3 regions of the Proteus appendicitidis genome follow, and region 1 is predicted to be linked to each of the others. Evidence: riboswitches for the same ligand, from Rfam matches in the RefSeq annotation. Region 1 holds a riboswitch; each other region holds the start of a gene.

Region 1 (3,283 bases):
CAGTGATTCTGGTGATGACAAATAAACATTACTAATAGTGTTATTTAATCGACAAGTATTTAAGATAAGAGGTATCTGAAACTTTACTTCTTAAATAAAATCTTAAGGGATTAGAATCGGTTAAGAAGAAAACAAATAGATTTATTGTACTTATGAACGTAATTTTTTCTGATATTAAATACTATTATTTTTTATGATAATGTATTGTTTTTAATGAAAAATTAAGTTTTTATTAGATTGCTAATAAATAGCTGATAAATAAGGTTAAAGAGAAATAATTTTAGGTTGGTCATTTTCAACAGCAAAATTCCATAAAATAGCTATTTTTATGACTTAATGAAAATATTGAGATAAATTTAATATCAATAACATTAGGTTATAAAAAGAGATTAATTTCCAGCGGATAATAGAGTAACGAATAAGAAGAGTTAAATAAAAAAAAGAAAAAAACAGAGGTTGGTTTATAAAACGTTTAGGTTTAACCGTTAACAACAGGAGTGCAGTCTGTTTTTTATACAGATAATCCTATGGTGAGAGAGTGCAAATTAAAGAATTGTTGCTTACACTCTCTCAACGGGAAGAAAGCATTTATTGAGATAATTTTTCTTGGCTAATAACAAGGAGTCGGTGAGTATGAGTATCACGATCCTTACCCCAGCAGAAAGCGTCCCAATTTTCATAAAGATCATCAGTATCTTTCACTACTGTTAGAGGACGGTTTTCTTCTGTTCCATCTGAAATATAAACATTAAGGTGAGCAGTAAAAGCCCAATCAATCATTGTTTCCCAAAAACGCTTACCTGCACCGGTTTGCTCTTCATCAGAAACAACAATGTTGTATGTTTTAAGTAAATAACTAAAGAAGTGTCTAGGGAGATATCTTGTCGCAATATCATGTTCTTCAGAAACAGTTCGCCATACTTTAACTTGGGTACATGTTGTTTTACTAAATATAATGTCTTTGCGAAAAATAAGCTCTACAAGATAAACTGTTTCAGGTGCATTGGTAGTTGAAATTAAACGATATTGATTGCGTTTTAAAGATTTAACAAAACGATACCCATTAGGGATGCTATATTCTGGTAATACAAAGTCTTCCACACCTTTTTCAAGGAATTCTTTTGTATGATCAATATTTCTAGAGTGAATTTTCAACTTTACATTAAAATCTGCATCAGGAATAAGATAAGGCATTGATTGTCCATTATTCTGTTGCGATGGTTCATTTTTCATTTAGCCCCTCCGCATTGTGTGATTGTCCAGAAATGCATTATAAATACCTCATCTAGCAGATAATATATCGATTGTCGTTAAAACGAACAAAATAATTTATTTTATTCTTCTTATTTAAATATAGCTAAAATATATTCCTTAAATTGATGTGTCATGCAATAGAAGCCATCGGCTTAGTATTTATTATATACAACCTTAGCTGATTTATCTTACTGAATCACAAATCTCAACAATAGAGGATCTATAGATCGAGATGAGCTATCAAACTAGCTTCTTTATCTTGAGCATGCGATACTCGTTATCGCCTGAATTTACAGGCTTTGGCTCGGGGCGCCTTATGGCTGAGATGAACCCGTATAACCTGATCTGGATAATGCCAGCGTAGGGAAGTCAAGGTAACTCTGCTGATTAACAGAGCCCGACTTTTCTGTAACTGGTGAAAGGAGGAGTTAATCAGTGAGATTCAATGCATTGTCTATCGCAGGCACCGATCCCAGTGGTGGTGCAGGTATTCAGGCCGATCTGAAAACATTTTCCGCACTGGGTGTATATGGCACAACAGTAATGACAGCACTTGTTGCTCAAAATACCTGTGGTGTCCGTAGTGTCTATGATTTATCCCCTGATTTTGTTGCCGCTCAATTAGATGCGGTCTTATCTGATGTTCGAATTGATAGTGCCAAAATTGGCATGCTTTCTAATGCTTCGATTATTGACGTGGTTTGCGACAAGCTTCAGCAATATACGATCCCCTTTGTTGTACTTGATACCGTGATGATTGCAAAAAGTGGTGATCCTCTATTACAGGCTGATGCGGTTAATAAAATGGTCACTCAGCTTTTGCCTCTGGTTGATTTGATCACGCCTAATTTGCCCGAAGCGGCAGCACTGCTAGGTTGTGAAGTCGCTAAAGATGAAATAACGATGAAACAACAAGGTTATGCATTACTAAAACAAGGATGCAATGCGGTGTTGATGAAAGGTGGACATTTAACGGAAAATGAAAGCCCTGATTGGTTATTTACGCAAGATGGCGAGTGGCGATTTACTTCCAAACGCGTTAATACGAAAAATACTCACGGTACAGGATGCACACTTTCAGCGGCTTTAGCTGCTATTCGCCCTCAAGTTTCTAACTGGCAAACTTGTGTTGAACAAGCAAAAGCCTATTTACAGCAAGCGTTAGAATATGCCGACAGCTTAGAAGTTGGGCAAGGTTTCGGCCCTGTACATCATTTTCATCGCTGGTGGTAATGTTGCTTACAACAACACTTATCTTAAATAGAGCCGCTATGGCTCTATTCTCATATTTATGATCGGACTCTTCAAATAATTAACACTGCTTTTAATATAAACAGCCTGTATATCGAGGAATTAGGGTAAGATATAGCTTATTTTCAGTAAGGGATGATATGAATACTACTTTTCAAAAACCACGCTGGTTACGCGATTTACTTCGTTTTATTCCATTGAAAAGCCAGTTTGTGTTATTTGGTAATGTGCGTGACTTACAAGCTAGTGAAGTTACGCCTAATATTATAACGCCACTGCCTTTTAACCAGACACTTTATAACAGTTTGTATGAAGTGGGTTACGTTCATATCATCACTTATACGCCATTAACGGGGTTTCAATGGGTCGCTAATCCTACACACTCTTTGCAAGATGGCGCAATGTTGATGCAACAATTAGGATTAACCGTTACGGGCGATCGTGCATCAGGTAATATTGATAGCTTAAATAGTGTATTAGAAAAATGGCAAACAATAACAGGTCAGCCGATTGCGTTATGTATTGATTTCGCTTCTTGCTTGCTTTCTCATCGTGATAATCTGATGCCTGCCGAACATAGCTTATTTACACGAGCATTAGTGACTTCTCATCAAGCGAGAGCAAGACCTGCTGGCGAACATAATCAACCTTTCTTTAATAGCGTTTTTTGGGTAGTGGAAAAAGAAACCGATTTACCCGATTGGTTTACCGTTAATAATCCTCGAATTCGAGCCATTCCTGTTGCAAAACCCGATAGTCAGATCCGCAGAGCGCTAGC
Region 2 (3,283 bases), 1.3 Mb from region 1:
TTTCATCGTGATATTGACGCGCGGTTTCAGGATCAAGCGCCAAGTTAAATTGGTCTTCCCATCTAAACTCAAAGCGTGCTTTCGACATTGCATTATCACGAATTTGAGCGCCGGGATGCCCTTTGGCTAAATCGGCTGCATGAGCGGCAATTTTATAAGTGATAAGACCTTGTTTCACATCTTCTTTATTAGGTAAGCCAAGGTGTTCTTTAGGGGTGACATAACAGAGCATTGCACAACCAAACCAGCCAATCATTGCCGCACCAATACCTGAGGTAAAGTGATCATAACCCGGTGCAATATCTGTAGTGAGCGGACCTAATGTATAAAATGGTGCTTCATGACAATGTTCCAATTCTTCGGTCATATTGCGGCGGATCATCTGCATTGGCACATGACCAGGACCTTCAATCATCACCTGAACATCATATTCCCAAGCAATTTTTGTCAGCTCACCTAAGGTATGTAATTCAGAAAATTGTGCTTCATCATTGGCATCTTGAATAGAACCCGGTCTTAACCCATCACCCAATGAGAGGGAAACATCATAAGCGGCACAAATTTCGCAGATTTCACGGAAATGTTCGTAGAGGAAATTTTCTTTATGATGTGATAAACACCATTTCGCCATTATCGAACCGCCACGAGACACAATACCCGTTAGACGTTTTGCTGTCATTGGCACATAACGTAACAATACACCGGCATGAATAGTAAAATAATCAACCCCTTGCTCTGCTTGCTCAAGCAAGGTATCGCGGAACATTTCCCAAGTGAGATCTTCAGCAATACCGTTAACTTTCTCCAGTGCTTGATAAATTGGAACTGTACCAATAGGAACAGGGCTATTGCGAATGATCCACTCACGCGTTTCATGAATATAACGACCTGTTGAGAGATCCATTACGGTATCCGCTCCCCAGCGTGTAGACCAAATTAGCTTTTCAACTTCTTCTTCAATCGAGGAAGTGACCGATGAGTTTCCGATATTGGCATTCACTTTGACTAGGAAATTACGACCAATAATCATTGGCTCTGATTCTGGGTGATTGATATTGGCAGGAATGATTGCGCGACCCGCTGCAACTTCTTGGCGAACAAACTCAGGGGTAATATTGTCAGGGAGATGAGCGCCAAAGCTAAATCCTGCGTGCTGTTGGCGTAAAACTTTGCTACGAATTCTCTCTCGCCCCATATTTTCACGAATAGCAATAAACTCCATTTCAGGCGTAATAATGCCTTGGCGAGCATAATGTAATTGCGTCACTCTTTTGCCATTTAACGCTTTTTTCGGCTTTGGTTTTAAGGGGAAACGTAGATGTTCTAATCCAGCATCAGAAAGGCGCTGTTGGGTGAAATCCGAACTTAAAAGTGAAAGCGTTTCGGTATCATTGCGCTCATCAATCCATGGTTGGCGTATTTTTTTTAATCCAAGATTAACGTCAAGTTGAGAAGCCGGATCGCCATAAGGACCTGATGTGTCATACACAGGTACAGGTTCATTATCTTCAAAAACAGGGGAGTCTTTAGAGCCTCCGACTAGCGTTTTATCAAGTTGGATCTCACGCATTGGTACTTGAATGTCAGTACGTGATCCTTCAAGGTAAATACGGTTTGAATTTGGGAAACTTACGCCTTGAATAGTGCTAATAAACTCTTGAGCTGCATCACGCTGCTCTTTTCGTGGACGCTGTTTATTGTTTGTTGGTGAAATATCTTTAACGGATATAGTTTGATTTTGGGACATAGCATTTCCTAATAAATATCATGCAGGCGGTAGCCTGTCGGGTGAATATTGAGAAAAATGCTTGTCTGGAGGTCGCAGGGAGTATCGACAGATAGGTGTATATAGATGTGTAAAAAATATACGCAATGAAGCTATCAAAAGGTCGAATCACTCTTGTTCCCTTCGCGGGTATTAACCCGATCAGGTTCCGCGGATCCCGAATTAACGGTCTCAGCCTGTGTTTATAATAGCCTTATAAACACTAGGCACTCCGACAAGAAGATGTCCAGTATATGAAAGATTTTAAAAACTACAAGTCCGACATGGGTTATTTATTTAACGCCCAGTGTTGCTGTTCCCATGCTTTTTCATCTGCAGTTTGTACTAATTTGGGGTCGGCATTAACCGCTATAACATGATTGGCTTGGTAACATAAAGGGAGGTCATTGGATGAATCCGTATAGAAATAAATATAAATATTATTTATGTTATTGGCTTTTTTCCATTGATTTAAACGCTCAACTTTTCCTTCTCGAAATGTAGGAATACCTTCAATCAATCCAGTGTAATGATTGTCCTTAATTTGCATATCAATGCCCATTGAAATATCCGCATTGAGTTGCTTTGCAATCACATGAACTAAAAAAGACATTGTTGCTGAAATAATCATAACGGGAATATTTTGTTGTCGATATTGTGTAATTATTGATATTCCTTGTGGATAAAGCAGAGGTTGAATTTTTGTTTTAGTGAAGTCATTAACCCAATGATTTATCTTATTTATATCGTAATGTTTAAAGTAAGCTAAATGTTGAAAAAGATATTGGTTTATATCTAGTTTTTCAGCGTAATAGTCTGCGATCATTTGCTCATCTAGTTTTAAAAAATGAGGATCTGTGACTATTTTTTTATCCCACAAATAGTTTGTCCATAAGCGACTAGAGTCGCCAGCTAAAAGCGTTTCATCTAGATCAAAAATAGCAATCTTGTTTTTTGTTTTATCTGTCATTCTAAGGGTTCTTATTATTAATGGAATTTATGTTTATATTTTAAGAATGTTAATGAATTATAGAAGATAGTCATAATTCATTGAGTGCTTCTTGCTAAAGAGAGTATCCTTTATTCTATATCATTATTTTGGATAAAATGGTCGTTATGCATTTATATACATTAACAGGCTCCGAAAAAGGCTGGTGGACAGTCAGTCTTGGTGGGCGAGTATGGTTACCTAAAGGTGAACTGCCGTTTGGTTTAGCTAAAGATTGGGATCTCATTGGTCAGCACGCTAAAATTGTGGGGGAATGGCAAGGTGAAACAGTTTGGCTTATTCATGGAAAAATGGATAACGACATGTGCTCACCAAGACTTATCGCTTCACAAGATGAAAATTTATTTAAATTAGTCGGTCGTGGTGTCCAACTGGCTGAATTTTATCGTTCTCACCGTTTTTGTGGTTATTGTGGTTCTAAAATGCGCCATAGTGAGAGTGAATGGGCATGTTTATGCGATAATTGTCATGAACGTTATTATCCACAAATTGCTCCTTGTATTATTGTC
Region 3 (3,283 bases), 900 kb from region 1:
CGTTGCTCATACTTTATGTTTAATCCCGCATTCAGTTGAACGCTGACTGCCTCGCCATTTTTTAAAACTGCTTGCTGTTCAAGCTGCTCTTCTGCAATTTGGCTTAATACGCTCTCTTCATCAATAATTTGTTTATATTCTTGAGTAATAAAAGGCTCTGGCTCAATAAATATTTCACCACGATACCCATCAAGAATAAGCATGCGATTATGCAAAAGCTCAGGTTGAATATCTGCCCCCATAATCGCAGGTATTCCCATCGCTCTAACAAGAATGGCAGAATGTGAGTGAGTTGCGCCATCTCGAACAATGACACCAGCAAGTTGTTGCTCTGGTAATTCCGCCAATAAACTTGCACTTAATTCATCAGCAACCAAAATAAAACGCTCTGGCCAAATATTAGTTGAGCTGAGATCATCATCTAGATGAAATAATAAACGACGCCCTAATGCTTTAAGATCAGAAGCTCTCTCTCGCATATAACCATCTTTTAGGCTAGAAAATTGGGCGGCGACTTTCTCAACCACCACTTTAACCGCCCATTCCGCAACATATCCCTGTGTAATGATTGCGGTCATTTTATGTTTAAGCTGTGGATCATTGAGTAAATGCGAATAGAGATCAAATATGGCGGCACTCTCTTTTTGCGCATTTGCCATAAAGCGCTTACTAAAGCGGCGACATTCTGCGGTAGCATCTTCTAAAGCTATCGTAAGTCGATTTAATTCTGCCTTTATATCAAGAGCACTGGCTTTAAAGACATTTTCAAGGATAGGTTGAGAGACTTCTTGCCAGCCATAAGCCATCACCACACCAGTCGAAACCGAAAGTGCTTTAATACGGCTTTGGCGATATTGCCCAAAAAGCCCTTTAGTTTGGACTTGCGATAATGTGGCACCAAGCTGTGTCGCCAGCGTCACCATAAAAGATTCTTCGCTTTCATTAAATAAGCGACGCTCTTTTTGCTGAACGACTAATACACCCAGGAGTTGGCGACGATAGACAATAGGAACGCCAAGGAAAGCACGGAGATCATCTTCTTTAACTTGAGGAAGGTATTTAAAGCTAGGATGTTCGCGAATATCAGCAAGGTTGATAAGCTCTGAAAGACGCCCCACTTCACCAACAACGCCTTCATCAAATGAAAGGCTAACGGCTCTCCCTCTAGGTTTTTTTAACCCTTTGGTCGCCATAAGATAAAAACAACTACGTTGTTTATCGGCAAGATAAATAGAACACACATCCGTGTGCATTGCCTGACACGTTTCCTTGACTAAGAGTTCAAGTGCTTCTGGAAGCCCTGCTGCCATAGCTACTTTTTCTACTATTTCTCGCAAACGTGTCAGCATAGTGTTATCTAATACCTTTTACGCCGATATCCATACGATGGACGAGGTAAAGACACTTGTTCTTGCAATGGCATGACTACAGGTGCGAATTCTTTCATTACACGTCGATAAACATCGCGTTTAAAAGAGACGACTTGTCTAACAGGATACCAGTAGCTCACCCAACGCCAGCCATCAAATTCTGGCGTTTTGCTTTGTTGAACATTAATGTCTTTATCATTACTTGTTAACTGCAAAAGGAACCAACGCTGTTTTTGTCCAATACAAACAGGTTTTGTGTCCCAACGCACCAAACGCTTAGGTAACTTGTAACGTAACCAGTTACGTGTGGAGGCAAGAATTTTAACATCCTTGCGACTTAACCCAACTTCTTCGAACAACTCTCGGTACATTGCCTGCTCTGGCGATTCTCCAGGATTAATTCCCCCTTGAGGAAACTGCCATGAATGTTGCCCATAGCGACGAGCCCAAAGCACTTGCCCTTGCCGATTACAAATTACAATCCCTACATTCGGGCGGTAGCCATCATCATCGATCACTAGACTACCTCAATAACCAAATTTGAAAGATAACTCATTGTTTCATACTACCCACAAACGGTAAACCTCTATCAACAGACTTTGCACAACGCGCGTATTTATCTACAATGGGAAAGTCTCAACGGGGTGCCTTTTTCGGCTGAGAAAAACTCGTGGAACCTGATCCAGCTAATACTGGCGTAGGGATTTGAGTCAGGATGTTGCAATATTCATTGGTTTGCCATCCTCACTCCTCAGATCCTACCTGACTTTTACTGAGGAACTAAACGTGTTAACTAAATCACTTCGCTTTACTTTCTTTCTGGGCGCTCTGGGCATTATGAGCACTTTTTCAGCTCAAGCCTTAGCACAAAAACCCACACTTACTGTTTACACTTATGATTCATTTACCGCAGATTGGGGGCCAGGGCCTGCAATAAAAAAGGCGTTTGAACAACAATGTGATTGCGAACTAAAACTTGTCGCTCTTTCTGATGGTGTTTCTCTGCTTAATCGCTTACGTATGGAAGGTAATAAAAGTAAGGCAGATATTATTTTAGGATTAGATAACAATCTGATCCACGCAGCAAAAGAAACCGGGCTTTTCGCCCCAAGTCATATCGATACATCCAAACTTACCTTACCTGAAAAATGGACTGATGATACCTTTGTGCCTTATGACTACGGTTATTTTGCTTTTATCTATGATAAAAACCGCATTGCTAATCCTCCAAAAAGTATGGCTGATCTGCTAAATAGCAAAGAAAAGTGGAAGATTTTGTATCAAGATCCTCGCACCAGCACACCGGGTTTGGGTTTAATGCTATGGATGCAGTCACTTTATCCTGAAAATACGGCCACTGAATGGAAAAAATTGTCAGAGAAAACACTGACAGTGACGAAAGGTTGGAGTGAATCTTATGGCTTATTCTTAAAAGGCGAAGGTGATTTTGTACTTAGTTACACATCATCTCCGGGTTATCACATTTTAGCGGATAAAAAAGATAACTATGCAGCGGCAATTTTCGATGAAGGGCATTACTTACAAGTCGAAGTCGCAGCAAAATTGAAATCGAGCAAACAACCTGAATTAGCTCAACAATTTATGCAATTTATGTTAACCCCTGCATTCCAAGAAACCATACCTACTACCAATTGGATGTATCCTGTTATAGATATGCCATTACCTGACGTCTATTCCGTGATGCCTAAACCCGAAAAATCATTGCAATTCAATGCAGATGTTGTCGCAAAAGAGCGCCAAACATGGACTCGTAATTGGCAAGCTGCGGTTAGTCGCTAATGGGAAGATGGCTTATCCCGGGGCTATGTGCCTCGGGTTTACTGCTTATTGTTGCGTTATTATCATTTGGTGCATTGTGGTTTAACGCGCCAAGTGGTGAGCTGTCCTCAATT

Evidence for each region. Region 1 has a riboswitch for thiamine pyrophosphate ahead of thiD (bifunctional hydroxymethylpyrimidine kinase/phosphomethylpyrimidine kinase). Riboswitches for the same ligand answer to the same signal wherever they lie in the genome.
Region 2: it holds a riboswitch for thiamine pyrophosphate, as region 1 does, so the genes downstream of both, thiC (phosphomethylpyrimidine synthase ThiC) here and thiD (bifunctional hydroxymethylpyrimidine kinase/phosphomethylpyrimidine kinase) in region 1, are expected to answer to the same signal.
Region 3: it holds a riboswitch for thiamine pyrophosphate, as region 1 does, so the genes downstream of both, thiB (thiamine ABC transporter substrate binding subunit) here and thiD (bifunctional hydroxymethylpyrimidine kinase/phosphomethylpyrimidine kinase) in region 1, are expected to answer to the same signal.

What each region holds. Positions count from the first base shown of each region.
Region 1 is NZ_CP127389.1:2,418,158-2,421,440, reverse strand. Features, by position in the region: gene QQS39_RS11265 (hypothetical protein) at 589-1,233, opposite strand; TPP riboswitch at 1,550-1,638, shown strand; gene thiD (bifunctional hydroxymethylpyrimidine kinase/phosphomethylpyrimidine kinase) at 1,690-2,487, shown strand; gene QQS39_RS11255 (AAA family ATPase) at 2,646-3,283, shown strand, end outside.
Region 2 is NZ_CP127389.1:3,730,021-3,733,303, reverse strand. Features, by position in the region: gene thiC (phosphomethylpyrimidine synthase ThiC) at 1-1,747, opposite strand, end outside; TPP riboswitch at 1,888-2,010, opposite strand; gene QQS39_RS17040 (HAD family hydrolase) at 2,055-2,735, opposite strand; gene nudC (NAD(+) diphosphatase) at 2,882-3,283, shown strand, end outside.
Region 3 is NZ_CP127389.1:3,317,086-3,320,368, forward strand. Features, by position in the region: gene ptsP (phosphoenolpyruvate--protein phosphotransferase) at 1-1,349, opposite strand, end outside; gene rppH (RNA pyrophosphohydrolase) at 1,358-1,888, opposite strand; TPP riboswitch at 2,001-2,092, shown strand; gene thiB (thiamine ABC transporter substrate binding subunit) at 2,208-3,170, shown strand; gene thiP (thiamine/thiamine pyrophosphate ABC transporter permease ThiP) at 3,170-3,283, shown strand, end outside.